2 linked regions of the Cellvibrio sp. PSBB006 genome follow. The protein of the gene in region 1 binds, or shares a complex with, the protein of each later gene. Links are inferred from orthologs where the notes say so. Each region holds a gene or a part of one and is shown on either strand. Other genes may lie near its edges.

The links.
Region 2: the proteins of accD (region 1) and CBR65_RS07770 are in contact, whole or in part, in a solved structure (PDB 8UXZ), measured with the Escherichia coli proteins. The link is inferred for Cellvibrio sp. PSBB006 from one-to-one orthologs.

The regions. Positions count from the first base shown.
Region 1 is NZ_CP021382.1:551,106-561,300, forward strand. Bases 7,397-10,195 are described here. They hold accD (acetyl-CoA carboxylase, carboxyltransferase subunit beta), read left to right. Parts: upstream 7,397-8,265; coding sequence 8,266-9,126; downstream 9,127-10,195. Other genes in these bases: trpA (tryptophan synthase subunit alpha), read left to right, coding at 7,412-8,221; folC (bifunctional tetrahydrofolate synthase/dihydrofolate synthase), read left to right, coding at 9,147-10,195. Also shown: asd (aspartate-semialdehyde dehydrogenase), read left to right, coding at 1-1,093; CBR65_RS02575 (FimV/HubP family polar landmark protein), read left to right, coding at 1,448-4,426; tRNA pseudouridine(38-40) synthase TruA, read left to right, coding at 4,516-5,412; CBR65_RS02585 (phosphoribosylanthranilate isomerase), read left to right, coding at 5,508-6,137; trpB (tryptophan synthase subunit beta), read left to right, coding at 6,154-7,371.
Region 2 is NZ_CP021382.1:1,879,548-1,883,709, reverse strand. What follows is about bases 1-2,799. They hold CBR65_RS07770 (acetyl-CoA carboxylase carboxyltransferase subunit alpha), read left to right. Parts: upstream 1-824; coding sequence 825-1,775; downstream 1,776-2,799. Other genes in these bases: CBR65_RS07765 (ABC-F family ATPase), read right to left, coding at 1,975-2,799; dnaE (DNA polymerase III subunit alpha), read left to right, coding at 1-631. In the rest of the region: more of CBR65_RS07765, read right to left, coding at 2,800-3,564; CBR65_RS07760 (energy transducer TonB), read right to left, coding at 3,704-4,162. UniProt on the Escherichia coli protein: Component of the acetyl coenzyme A carboxylase (ACC) complex. First, biotin carboxylase catalyzes the carboxylation of biotin on its carrier protein (BCCP) and then the CO(2) group is transferred by the carboxyltransferase to acetyl-CoA to form malonyl-CoA.

The sequences.
Region 1 (10,195 bases):
AGGTTGGCGTGGCATGGTGGGGTCTGTGTTAATGGATCGCATGCAAGCGGAAAATGATTTTGCTGATATCGAGCCGATTTTTTTCACCACATCCAATGTGGGTGGTGCAGCGCCGGCAGTGGCCAGTGGCCTGCCAGCGCTCAAGGATGCTTTTTCTATTGCTGACCTGAAACAACTGGACGTTATCATCACCTGCCAGGGGGGCGATTACACTAATGATGTATTTCCCAAGCTGCGCAGTGAAGGTTGGAACGGGTATTGGATTGATGCTGCATCCAGCCTTCGTATGGATAAGGATTCTCTGATTGTCCTCGATCCGGTAAACCTGGATGTCATCAAGAATGGTATCGCCAAGGGCGTTAAGAATTACATCGGTGGAAACTGTACTGTCAGTCTTATGTTAATGGGCTTGGGTGGTTTGTTTCGCGCTGGCTTGGTGGATTGGGTTTCTTCGATGACTTACCAGGCGGCTTCAGGTGCGGGTGCGCAAAATATGCGAGAGCTGATCAGCCAGATGGGCACTATCCATGCTTCGGTCGCTGATAAATTGGCCGATCCGGCTTCGGCAATTCTGGAGATAGATCGTCAGGTGGCTGAAACCATGCGTAGCGCTGACTTTCCTCGTGATAACTTCGGGCACCCATTGGCTGGCAGCCTTTTGCCCTACATCGATAAGCAATTGGAAAGCCGCCAAAGCAAAGAAGAATGGAAAGGGCAGGTCGAGACTAACAAGATTTTGGGTCGTAGTGAAAACCCCATTCCGGTGGATGGTCTCTGCGTTCGTATTGGTGCAATGCGTTGCCACAGTCAAGCATTGACGATCAAGCTAAACAAAGATGTTCCAGTTGCTGATATCGAAGCGATGCTGGCAGAAGCGAATCAATGGGCTAAAGTTGTACCAAACGAGCGCGATGCGAGTTTGCGTGATCTGACTCCGACAGCCGTAACCGGCACATTGTCAATACCGGTAGGGCGCTTGCGCAAGATGAATATGGGGCCGCAGTATCTGTCAGCTTTTACCGTCGGGGATCAACTGTTGTGGGGCGCAGCAGAACCTTTGCGCCGGATGTTGCGCATACTTAAGGAAGCCTGATAAAGAGCTAATGCGTGCAGAATCAACGCCTCGATTCTTATACCAGAATCGAGGCGTTTTTTTAGTCGGAGCGTTAATTTCACCCGGCGGGCGGTAAAATCTACCGCTTAATTTTGTGGAATATGCCCAAAAACGTTTAAAAATCTGCCAGCTTGGCTGCTTGTTAAGGGCTGAAGTGTTGATAAAAAGCTATTTATAATGAATACTTACGAAAGATAGTGAAGATTTATTCGAGGTTTTATAACCTCTGCATACAATGTCCAGGTTTAAGTACCCGATATTTTTGACCGACAAAATGTTGCCATCCCTGTCAGGTGCTTGAAACCAGGGGGGAGATAATAAAAGGATAGTCCTATGCATCTTCGAAAGCTGGTTGGGGTCTGTGGATTTGCCATAGCGTTTTTGGCAAATTACGCCAGTGCCTTGGGGTTGGGAGAAATCAAACTAAATTCAGCTCTGAATCAGCCGCTGGATGCTGAAATCAAATTGCTGGATGTTCGCGATCTCGGTGCGGATCAAGTCATCGTAGCACTTGGTTCTCCAGCCGATTTTGAGCGCAATGGTGTTGATCGCCTCTACTTCTACACGGAGCTCGAATTTCAGGTCTTATTAAATGAACCTGGCGGTGCCGTTGTTCGTGTTTCAACACGCAATCCCGTGCGTGAACCCTATCTCAATTTCCTGGTAGAGGCCCGTTGGCCCAGTGGTCGGCTGTTGCGCGAGTACACCTTGCTGATGGACTTGCCGACATTTGCCGATACGCCCTCAACGCCTGTTGAATCTGCTACATCGTATCCCCAGCCCATGACGCAACCGCGTACCAGCCCCACGGTACAGACGCCGACGCGTTCCAGCTCATCCGATTATTCCCAAACAACGCCTCGCCCAGAGCCTGAAGCTCCTTCGGGTGGTCGCCGTTCCGGGGCTGACTCCTATGGGCCTGTTGGCAGTAATGAAACCTTGTGGCAGATCGCTTTGGATGTTCGTCCGGAGCGCGGATTGTCAGTACACCAGACCATGCTGGCTATCCAGCGATTGAACCCCGACGCATTTATTAACGGCAATATCAATTTGCTGCGTAAAGGGCAAGTATTGCGCTTGCCTTCGGCCGATGAAATTCGCTCCATGTCTCGTGGTGATGCTGTTGCTGAGGTTGCAATGCAGAACCAGGAATGGTCTGGAAATGCCATGGGGGCTCAGTTGAATGCGTCGCGTCGCGAAGTGTCTACGCGTCGCGAGTCCCAGGATGTGAGCGGGCAGGTTCGACTCGCATCACCCGGCAGCGATTATGATGGCAGCGGACAGGGTAGCGGCAGTAATGCGGGCGACAGCCGTGGTTTGGAAAATGAACTGGCTGCTACTTTGGAAGAACTCGACAAAGCGCGTATGGAGAATTCCGATCTGAATTCACGGATTCAGGATCTGGAAGAGCAAATCGACACGATGGAGCGTTTGGTCGATGTCAGTAATGAGCAGCTTCGCGCGATGCAGTTGGCGGCTAGTCAACAAGCCGCAACGCAGGGCGAGGCAACTGAAACTACAACGCCGGATGCAATTCAGCCCGAAGAAGTGCAACCGGATGAACCAGTAGCTGGTGATGTTGTAACGCCAGAGCCTGCCATAGAGTCTGAGCTTGAGGCGCCAGTTGAAAGTGAGCCGGCTGAAACGCCTGCGCCGCAGGTAGTGGAGCCCGAACAAGCGAAGCCTGCACCGGTAAACCCTAATCGTGTGGTGCAATCCGCACCCAAGCCCACCATTGTTGATCACATCGTGGATAACGCTATCTGGATTGGCGCGGGTTTGCTGGTGTTATTGTTGGCTGCCTATGCACTGATCCGCCGTCGCAATGAACAAGCGATGGAAGAGGAAACTGCACAAGAAGACGATTTCTTCAGCATGCCTCCGGCTGATGAAGAAGCATACAACGAAGAGTATCAGGAAGATTATCCTGGCGAAGCGGAAGATGAGATGCCGCTGTTTGATGAAGATGATCTTCCGGCCGAGGCCGAGACAGGCGATGCGGTTGCGGAAGCTGATATCTATATAGCCTACGGCAAGTTCGATCAGGCAGAAGAGATGCTATTGACAGCTCTCTCAAGAGAGCCCTCTTCAGTGCCCATTCGAATGAAGTTGCTGGAGGTTTACTCCCAGACAGAAAACGTCGACAAGTTTGATCAACACTATGCCAGTTTATTGGGTGATGCGAGCCATGCAGAGCTGCAGCGAGCTGCTGAGTTGCGCGAAAGCATCCCCGGCGCGGGCGAGTTTGATTCGGGCCTCGATCTGTCGGCACAGGATGGCATTGATTTATCTTCCAGTGATGACACTGTTGATTTCGGCCTGGACGATGATTTGTACGGCGAGCCGGCGGATACCCAGCAAGCCTCGGCATCTACCACCGATGATGATTTCAGTTTTGATCTGGATTTGGAAGAAGAGTCGTCAGAGCCTTTGTCATTGGGTGAAACTCTGTCAAGAGAGTCTGATGTAGGTACGGCTAATACCCGATACGACCTCTCATTTGAAGAGCCTCAGGATACTGATGCGGTTGCGGGTGAAGATGAGTTTACTCTGGACCTTGATGATGACTTCTCTGTTGCCACCGATGAAACAGAAGTAAAGAAAGAAGAAACCAGTTCTTTCGATGATGACCTGGGAGAGCTTTCGTTCGAATTAGATGACGAGCCTCCGCTCAAAGAAACAGCGGCATCGCCAACATCTACTGCGGTGGAGGATGATGACTTCAGTTTCGACTTTGAAGAAACTGAACTGGCAGAAGACACAGAAGATGAAATTGCGTTTGGCGAAGCCGCGCCAGAGCAGGAAGAAAAGCCAGTACGTGCGTTAGATGATGATAATACCGACGACTTTAATCCAGACATGGACATGAGCGATCTGGATCTGGAAGCGCTGGATCATGAAATGGAAAGTCTGGACCATGAAATGGAAGGTCTTGACGCCGAGTTTGGTGAGACCGATGACAAGGCATTTGCGGATCTCGATGCTCAGCTGGAAGATGAACAGCCTTCACTGACAACGACTGATTTGCCTGATGCTGACGATGATATGTTTGAGCAGGCCTTATCTGAACTTCCGGATGAGGAGGCTGAAGATATGCCCGAGCTTGGTACTATGTCTGAGGCTGATATGGATGCCGAGCTGGACTTCCTTGCCGATACTGATGAGGCAGCAACCAAACTCGATCTGGCGCGTGCTTACATTGATATGGGTGACACTGACGGTGCGCGTGACATCCTTTCCGAAGTTGTTCAGGAAGGTAATGCCCAGCAGCGCGAAGAAGCTGAAGGTTTACTTGGCCGAATAGACGCCTGATTTGTTGATGTGCCAATAAAGCCTTGTGCACTTCGGTGCATGAGGCTTTGTTATTTGTGGCTGTTAGCTTTCTTAATGAAATTGCGCACATGAGTGAGAATTACGTCCCTACCAGTAAAGTTTATACCCGCAATGGCGAAGTGGTGGCTGACACTATTTGGCCTGAGGGTATGCAACGGGTGGCGATGGCGGTTGAATACAACGGCGCTGAATTTCATGGGTTTCAGACACAACCTAATGGTGTCAGTACAGTGCAGCAAGCGTTGGAGGTGGCTCTATCAACCATAGCTGCTGAGCCTGTTACCCTGGTATGCGCAGGACGTACGGATGCAGGTGTTCATGCCACTGCGCAAATTGTTCATTTTGATACATTGGCACAGCGCCCGGAGCGTGCCTGGGCACTGGGTACACGCGCTCATCTTCCGCCCAGTGTGGCCGTGCGCTGGGCAAAAAATGTTGCCCCTCAATTCCACGCACGTTTCAGCGCACATGCGCGTACATACCGTTACCTGCTATCGGATCGAGAGAGCTATTCCAGTCTGACCCATGATCGGGTGACCTGGTCAAACCGTCGGCTTGATGTGGACCGTATGCGGGAAGGTGCCGCTTGTTTGGTGGGCGAGCATGACTTTACATCATTCCGGGCTTCGCAATGCCAGGCGCGCAGCCCAGTGCGAAAAATTAATCATCTGCATATCGTCCGCCGCGGTGATTTGATCGTATTGGAGGTGCAGGCCAACGCATTTCTACATCATATGGTGCGTAACATTGTGGGCGTATTGATTGCGGTCGGTGTCGGCGATGTACCACCTTCATGGGTGGCGGAAGTACTCGCTGCAAAAAATCGCAGTGCTGGCGGTGTAACCGCAAGGCCCTTTGGCTTGTATCTGGTGTCAGTTGGTTATCCAGAGCATTTTGCATTGCCCGAAATATCGCCGGGCCCTTTATTTTTAGCCGAACCGGTGGGTGGTTTTATAGCACCATAGAATCGATCGGTGATGACGCCAAAAACCGGCAAGGTACAGTTTTTGAGGTAGTTTTCTGTTAGTATCGGCGCTTTATTTTCTTAACGGTTTGGACAGTGGCACGAGCCCGAATAAAAATTTGTGGTATTACCTCGGTAACTGATGCATTGGCTGCGCAAGAAGCGGGAGCCGATGCAATTGGTCTGGTGTTTTATGAGCCTAGCCCGCGAGCCATCGATGTTGACCTCGCTCAGGAAATAGCCCGTTCCGTTGGGCCATTTGTTACAACTGTCGGCTTATTTGTTAATGCGGAACCGGCTTATGTGAGTGAGGTGTTGAGTCGAGTGTCATTGCATGTATTGCAGTTTCATGGCGATGAGACATCTGCCTATTGTGAGTCTTTTGGTCGACCTTACATGAAAGCTATTCGTATGCGTCCGGCCCTGGATATTACATCGGCAATAGCGGGCTACCCTTCAGCGGCAGCAATTCTTCTGGATGCATACCGCCCCGGAGTTCCCGGAGGCACCGGTGAAACCTTTGATTGGCAGCGGGTTCCGAAGAATCCCGATAAAGCCATTGTCCTGGCAGGTGGATTGACTGCAGCCAACGTTGCTGACGCCATTCATACCACGAAGGTTTATGGGGTGGACGTAAGCGGCGGTGTTGAATCAGCCCCCGGTAAGAAAGATGCTGCCAAGGTAAGAGAATTTATTATCAATGCCAGTCATGGCTCGAACAGGTGAAGAAACGGTGAGTGATATCAAGCAGTCTTCCGTAATTGATTACAGCGCATTTCCCAACGCCGAAGGTCATTTTGGTCCCTATGGTGGCCGCTTTGTTTCGGAAACCCTTATATACGCGCTGGATGAGTTAAACACTATTTACACCCGTCTGAAGGATGATCCTGACTTTCAAGCCGAATTTGACAAAGATCTGGCCCATTATGTAGGCCGACCTTCTCCGCTGTACTTCGCGGAGCGCTGGACCCGGGAACTGGGTGGCGCGCAAATATTTTTGAAACGTGAAGATCTTAATCACACCGGTGCGCACAAGGTTAATAACACAATCGGACAGGCGCTTCTGGCCAAATTTACCGGTAAAGGCCGGGTTATCGCCGAGACCGGGGCAGGGCAGCACGGCGTCGCTACCGCCACAGTCGCGGCTCGGCTTGGCTTGAAATGCCGAGTGTATATGGGCGCAGAAGATGTCAAACGTCAGTCTTTGAACGTCTATCGAATGAAGTTACTTGGTGCGGAAGTATTTCCCGTCACGTCGGGCTCACGCACATTAAAAGATGCCATGAACGAAGCGATGCGTGACTGGGCTACGAATGTGGATGACACGTTCTATATCATTGGCACCGTCGCGGGTCCTCATCCTTACCCTCAACTGGTGCGTGATTTCCAGGCGGTAATCGGCCGTGAGGCGCGTGAACAATCTCTGGCGCAAGCTGGGAAATTACCTGATGCCCTGGTGGCGTGTGTCGGTGGTGGTTCAAATGCCATTGGTTTGTTCCATCCATTCCTGACCGATGAATCGGTGGCGATGTACGGCGTGGAAGCCGGGGGTCTGGGTATCGAAACGGGCAAACACGCAGCTCCTTTAAACAAAGGTATTCCCGGTGTCCTGCATGGCAACCGCACGTATCTGATGGAAGATGAAAACGGTCAAATTATCGAGACGCATTCTGTATCTGCTGGTCTTGATTATCCTGGTGTAGGTCCGGAACACTCCTGGTTAAAGGACATTGGTCGCGTAAACTATGTGGCAATTAATGATGATGAAGCGCTCGCTGCTTTCCGCAAAATAACGCGGACTGAGGGCATTATGCCAGCGCTGGAGTCCAGTCACGCCTTGGCTTATGTGGAGAAACTTGCACCTACCATGGGCAAAGATCAAATTATCATTGCCAATCTTTCCGGCCGGGGTGACAAGGATATTCTCACTGTTGCCGAAATCGATGGAATCACCGTTTAACCGCCATCGGGCACTATCAGTCGTCTAGGAATTTCAATTGATGAGTCGAATCTCGCAAGTCTTGAGTCAAGCTAAGGCCAATAATCGTAAAGCATTGGTAGCTTATATTGTTAATGGCGATCCTTATCCGGCAGCCACTTTGCCCGCTATGCATAAACTGGTGGAGCAAGGGGTTGATGTCATCGAGCTGGGTGTTCCCTTTTCCGATCCGATGGCCGAAGGGCCAGTTATCCAGAAAGGACATGAGCGGGCGCTCGCCCATAACATCAGTTTGAGAAATACCCTGGAAGTGGTGAGTGAGTTTCGTAAAACCAATAACCACACGCCTCTGGTATTGATGGGATACGCCAATCCGGTAGAGCGTTTTGGCTACGAAGCTTTCGCCAAGGCTGCAGCCGAAGCAGGCGTCGATGGTTTGTTGACGGTAGACTTGCCTCCTGAGGAAGTCGTGGTATTGAAGGATGCCTTGGATGCTGCGGGCCTCGATAACATCTTCCTGTTGGCACCGACAACAACCCTGGAGCGGGCGCGCAAAATTGCCAGCCACGCCAGTGGTTTTCTCTACTATGTATCTCTCAAAGGTGTTACCGGTGCCGGTCACTTGGATGTCGGTGCGGTAAAAGCCAAACTGGATGAGTTTGGTAAGCTTACCGATCTGCCGGTTTGTGTCGGTTTTGGCATCAAAGATCCTGAAACAGCCAAGGCGATTGCCTCCCTCGCGGATGGTGTAGTCGTTGGTAGTGTGTTGGTGGAAAAAATGGGCAGTATGGCTGACCAAGGCCAGGATGCGATTGCTCAGGCAGTCGGTGATATTGTTGGCGGCATCCGTCGGGCACTTGATGCGCGCTAAAACTGATTTTTAATGTCGAAAACTGTAACGAGAGAAGATAACCGATGAGTTGGTTAGACAAGATTATCCCTAACGTGGTGCGCTCGGAAGGCAAGCGCAGTACCAAAGTCCCTGAAGGTTTGTGGGAGAAATGTGTGAAGTGCGATGCAGTGCTTTACAAGCCCGAACTGGAAAAAAATCTCGATGTTTGTCCCAAGTGCGATCACCACAAACGCATGGGCGCACGAGCGCGCCTGAATGTATTCCTTGATGAAGATAATCGTAAGGAATTGGCGACGGAAGTTGAGCCTATTGACCGTCTGAAATTTAAAGACATCAAAAAATATAAAGAGCGTTTAACCTCAGCCCAGAAAACTACGGGCGAAAAAGATGCCTTGATTGCCATGAAGGGTGAGTTGAAGGGTATGCCGGTGGTAGCAGTGGCTTTTGAGTTTGCGTTCCACGGTGGTTCGATGGGATATGTGGTAGGTGAACGTTTTACCCGCGCTGCCAAAGTGGCCCTTGAAGAAAATATTCCGTTGATCTGTTTCTCCGCTACGGGCGGCGCTCGCATGCAAGAGGCGTTGATTTCTCTGATGCAGATGGCCAAAACCAGCGCGGTGATTGAGCGCTTGAAGATGCAGGGAACGCCTTATATTTCGATCATGACAGATCCGGTATATGGCGGTGTGTCAGCCAGTCTGGCGCTTTTGGGTGATATCAATGCCGCTGAGCCGGGTGCGCGCGCCGGTTTTGCTGGTCCAAATATTATCGAGCAAACCATTCGCCAGAAGTTACCTAAAGGTTTCCAGCGCAGTGAATTTTTGCTGGAGCATGGAGCTATCGACATGATCATTCACCGTCGTGACATGCGCGATAAAGTTGCTGCCTTGCTGGCGAAATTTACCCGTCGCGCAGCGGTTTAAACTTTTCGCCCTGCGCTTCGATGCAATTTTCATCACTTAATGACTGGTTGGGGTGGCTGGAAACCTGCCATCCCCAGGAGATCGACCTGGGGCTGGAGCGCATCCGCGTTGTCGCTCAACGATTGCAGTTGTTGAATCCCTCCGCAAGGGTTGTCACGGTTGGCGGCACTAACGGCAAGGGTTCATGTGTGGCGGCTACGGCTGCACTGTTGCGCGCCGCAGGGAAAAAAGTTGGCGTTTATACATCTCCCCATCTGCTGCACTATTGCGAACGCATCTGTATTGATGGCGTAAATGCCACTGAGGCAGAGGTTTGTGACGCATTCGAAAAGATTTATCTCGCTTGTAACGCTGTCAGTCTGACCTATTTTGAGTTTGGCACTCTCGCTGCATTGGAGATATTCCGCTGTCACCAGGTGGATGCCATAGTGCTGGAGGTCGGACTAGGCGGCCGGCTAGATGCCGTCAATATTATTGATGCCGATGTTGCTGTCATTACCAGTATCGATCTCGATCACCAGGACTGGTTGGGTAATGATCGAGAAAGTATCGGACAGGAAAAAGCGGGCATTATGCGTCCGCATCGGCCGGTTGTTTGCGCTGATCCTGTGCCACCAAAGACGGTGCTGGACACAGCGCAACATGTATCTGCTGTGTGGCACGGTGTGGGTGAGAGTTTTGCTTTTACTCAAGGGCATATGCGATGGGATTGGTGGGGGCTCGACCCCGCAGATCAACGCGTTGTTATGGAGCAGATGCCATTACCTGTGTTGCCCTTGCCGAGTCTTGCCGCTGCATTGCAAGTGGTGAATCTGCTCGGAATTGATCTCAGTAAAATTGACTGCGCCTCTGTGCTGGAGAATTTACAGCTTCCCGGGCGCTTTCAACAACTGCGCCATCTCAATCAGCATTTTATTCTGGATGTTGCGCACAATCCTGCCGCTACGCAGTACCTTGCGCGGCGCCTGCAAGCCCAGGATTTCTCGGGACGCATTATTGGTATTGTGGCGATGATGGCAGACAAGGATCGCTCGAATAGCCTGGGAAATCTTACGCATTTAATCAACGC
Region 2 (4,162 bases), 1.3 Mb from region 1 along the record:
AGAGCGCCTGCACGCGGAAAAAGAAACTCTTGGCTTGTATCTCACTGGTCACCCCATCGACGAATACGACAGTGAATTGAACCATCTGGTGTCATCGCGCATTGCGGATTTGAAACCGGAGAAAAGTAACCAGACCGTTGCGGGCCTGGTTGTTGCGCAACGTGTAATGAAAACCAAGCGCGGCGACACCATGGCTTTTGTAACCCTGGATGATCGTACCGGACGCATTGAAGTGGCAATCTTTTCGGATGCCTACAATCAGTCCCGCGATTTGTTGATGAAAGATGGCTTGCTGGTGATCAACGGCCAGGTGAGTTACGACGATTACAACGGCTTACTGAAGATGCGTGCTGACACCATCAGCCTGTTGTCCGATGTGCGTCAGGAAAAGGCGCGGGAACTATGCCTGGAGCTGGAATCAGGTAATTTGCCGGCAAACTTTATCCGTGAGTTGAGCAGTATTCTTGATCCTTACCGTGAAGGGCGCTGCCCCCTGGTTATCGACTACCAGCGCAGCAACGCACGAGCGCAGCTTCGTCTCGGCAACGCCTGGCTGGTCCGACCGGAGGATGATTTGTTACAACGCCTGCGTGACCAGTATGGAACAGCCAAGGTGCGGCTGGTTTATTAGTCGATCGTCTGCCTGCTAAGCCATTGATTGCTTTTACATTTCATCAGGAAAATACGCCTCGGAGGTCGACTCGCGGGGCACTTTAGCGTATCTTAGGCGACCTTATCGTGCCCGGCATATCTGGAGACTCATCCGGAGTGGCACCTGAATAAATCACCACGCAACACACCCAAACCTTGAGCCAGTTAGTGATATGAATCTGAATTATCTGGATTTTGAACAGCCGATTGCGGTCCTGGAAGGCAAAATCGAAGAGCTGCAACTGGTTGGCAATGCCAACGATCTTAATATTGCGGACGAGATCGCCAAGCTGCGTGAAAAGAGCACCAAGCTGACCGAAAGTATTTATTCCAACCTCACTCCCTGGGACGTCGTTAAGGTGGCCCGCCATCCACAACGTCCTTATACCTCTGATTACATCAGTCGGGTATTTACCGATTGGGACGAGTTGCATGGTGATCGTCACTTTGGTGACGACAAAGCGATCATTGGCGGTGTTGCACGCCTGGATGGCAAGCCGGTGATGGTGATTGGCGAAGAAAAAGGCCGCACCGTGCACGACAAGGTGTACCGTAATTTCGGTATGCCGAAGCCCGAAGGTTATCGCAAGGCATTGCGTCTGATGGAGATGGCAGAGCGCTTCAAATTGCCCGTGTTAACGCTGATTGATACCCCCGGTGCCTACCCGGGTATTGATTCGGAAGAGCGCGGCATCTCCGAAGCTATCGCGCAGAACCTGGCGGTAATGTCACGTTTGCGCACCCCGATTATTTGTACGGTTATCGGCGAAGGTTCATCCGGTGGCGCCTTGGCCATTGGCGTGGGCGATCACCTCAACATGCTGCAATACTCCACTTATTTTGTTATCTCACCGGAAGGCTGCGCCAATATCATCTGGAAGACCGTTGCCAAAGCGCCGGAAGCGGCACAGGCGATGGGTGTTACCTCCAAGGTGTTGGAAGATCTGGGTATCGTGGATGAAACCATTCCTGAACCGCTCGGTGGTGCCCATCGCAATATCGATGCCATGGCAGTAAAACTGCAAGAGCGTTTGGTGGATCAGGTTGATCGCTTGAGTAAGGAACACATTGATAATGTGCTGGAACGTCGTTACCAACGGTTGATGAGTTACGGTAATCCCTAGTTTTTCTGTCTCTAAAGAGTGGCGCTTCGAATCCGTTTGTCATTAGGCCTTTTGTTTCGAAAACGCATGAATACATCCCTGTAGCTCCTTCAAGTCATCCCTGACTTGAAGGTTTCGAAACAAAAGGCCTAACGCCAAACTCGCTAGGGTGCCAATAGATTCTGTAAGCCCGCAATCGCGGGCTTTTTTGTGAGCGAAATTAACTGGTGTAAATTCCCTGGCTCCGCAAATAATCTTCATAGTTACCATGAAAATCAATTAATCCGCTGGGTTGCATATCAATAATTCGCGTAGCGAGCGAAGACACAAATTCACGGTCGTGGCTGACAAAAATCAGCGTGCCGGGGTAGTTTTCCAGCGCCAGGTTCAAAGCCTCAATCGATTCCATATCCAGGTGATTGGTCGGCTCATCAAGCAGCATCACATTCGGATTGATCAAGCTGAGTTTGCCAAACAACATCCGACCTTTTTCACCGCCGGACAATACCTTCACATGCTTTTTAACTTCATCGTTGGAAAACAACATCCGACCCAGCGCGCCGCGCACCAGTTGTTCGTCGCCTTTGGTCCATTGTTTCATCCAGTCGAATAAATTGCTGTCTTCGGTAAAGTCGGCGGCGTGATCTTGTGCGAAGTAACCGATCTCGGCTTGCTCGGCCCACTTTACTGTACCGCTGTCTGGTGTCAGGTCGCCATAAAGGCAGCGTAATAGCGTTGTTTTACCTGCGCCGTTGGGGCCGATGATGGCAATCCGTTCGCCGGCTTCCACTTGCAGGCTCAGGTCATCGAACAGGGTTTTATCGAAGCTTTTGGATACCTGATCGAGGGTGACTGCCTGGCGGTGCAGTTTTTTATTCTGTGTAAACCTTATGTAAGGGCTGACGCGGCTGGAGGGCTTAACGTCTTCCAATTGGATCTTTTCAATTTGTCGCGCGCGTGAGGTGGCTTGTTTCGCTTTGGACGCGTTGGCGGAGAAGCGGCTGACGAAGGTTTGCAGCTCGGCAATCTGCGCTTTCTTTTTGGCATTCTCATTCAGCAACTTTTCCCGCGCCTGGGTTGAGGCCATCATGTAATCATCATAGTTGCCGGGATAAATGCGCAACTCGCCGTAATCCAGATCTGCCATATGCGTGCAGACAGCGTTCAGGAAGTGGCGGTCGTGCGAAATAATAATGATGGTGCTGTTGCGTTGGTTGAGCACGCCTTCAAGCCAGCGAATGGTGTTGATGTCGAGGTTGTTGGTTGGCTCGTCGAGCAGCAGCACTTCGGGATCGGAAAACAAGGCCTGTGCCAGGAGCACACGCAGCTTCCAACCCGGTGCAACCGCGCTCATCAGACCATTGTGTTGTTCAATGGGAATATCCAGACCGAGTAGCAATTCACCGGCCCGCGCTTCAGCGGTATAACCATCCATCTCGGCAAAGGCGACTTCGAGTTCTGCCACGCGCATGCCGTCCGCTTCACTCATCTCCGCCTGGTTGTAGATGCGGTCGCGTTCGGATTTCACTTGCCAGAGTTCAGTATGTCCCATAATCACCGTATCGAGCACGGTGAAATCTTCATAGGCAAATTGATCCTGTTTGAGTTTCCCGAGGCGCGTATTCGGTTCCAGCATCACCTGGCCGGCGGACGCTTCCAGGTCACCGCCGAGGATCTTCATAAACGTGGATTTGCCGCAACCGTTGGCACCAATCAGGCCGTAACGGTTGCCGTTATTGAATTTGACGGACACATTTTCAAACAGGGGCTTTGCACCAAATTGCATGGTGATATTGGCGGTGGAGATCACAGGTTAACGTCTCTGGATATGGCTGCTGGCCGAGTTAAAAGGCGGGCATTCTAGCGTAATTGATGTCAGGACAGGGATTTTTTGGCTACAACGGCCCCGGCGATTGCCGAGGCGCGGCGAGAAATGGGGCAAAGATTGATCAGGCGTTAGCCAGCAGGCGGTCGTATTTGCGACTCAGCATGTCATAAAACTGCTCGCGGATCTGTAAGATTGATTGTTTCAAGGCAGTAATTTGTTCCTGGGTAATATCCTGGCGGCCGACGTACACTTGCTTGCGGAACAACGCAATTCTGGCGCCGTATAAGCGCAAGCTGCGCTCCATGTTCTTTTCCCCCAGCATCAGCAATTTGGCTTCTGCCTCCGCCAGTTTTTTGAACTCTGCTACCAGCTCAGCATTTATCACATCCAGTTCCAGCTTGCGCGCCACGGGCCACTTTTCGCCGAACTGAATGGACTCCAATACCAGTGTCGAATATTTGGCGAAGATATGGCTTACCGTCCCCACATTGGCGGATACCTCCTCCAAAACCTGTAAGCGCCGATTGCCCGGTGACAATGTTTGTGTTTGCTGGCGCCGCAGTACCAGCCAGCCGCTTAA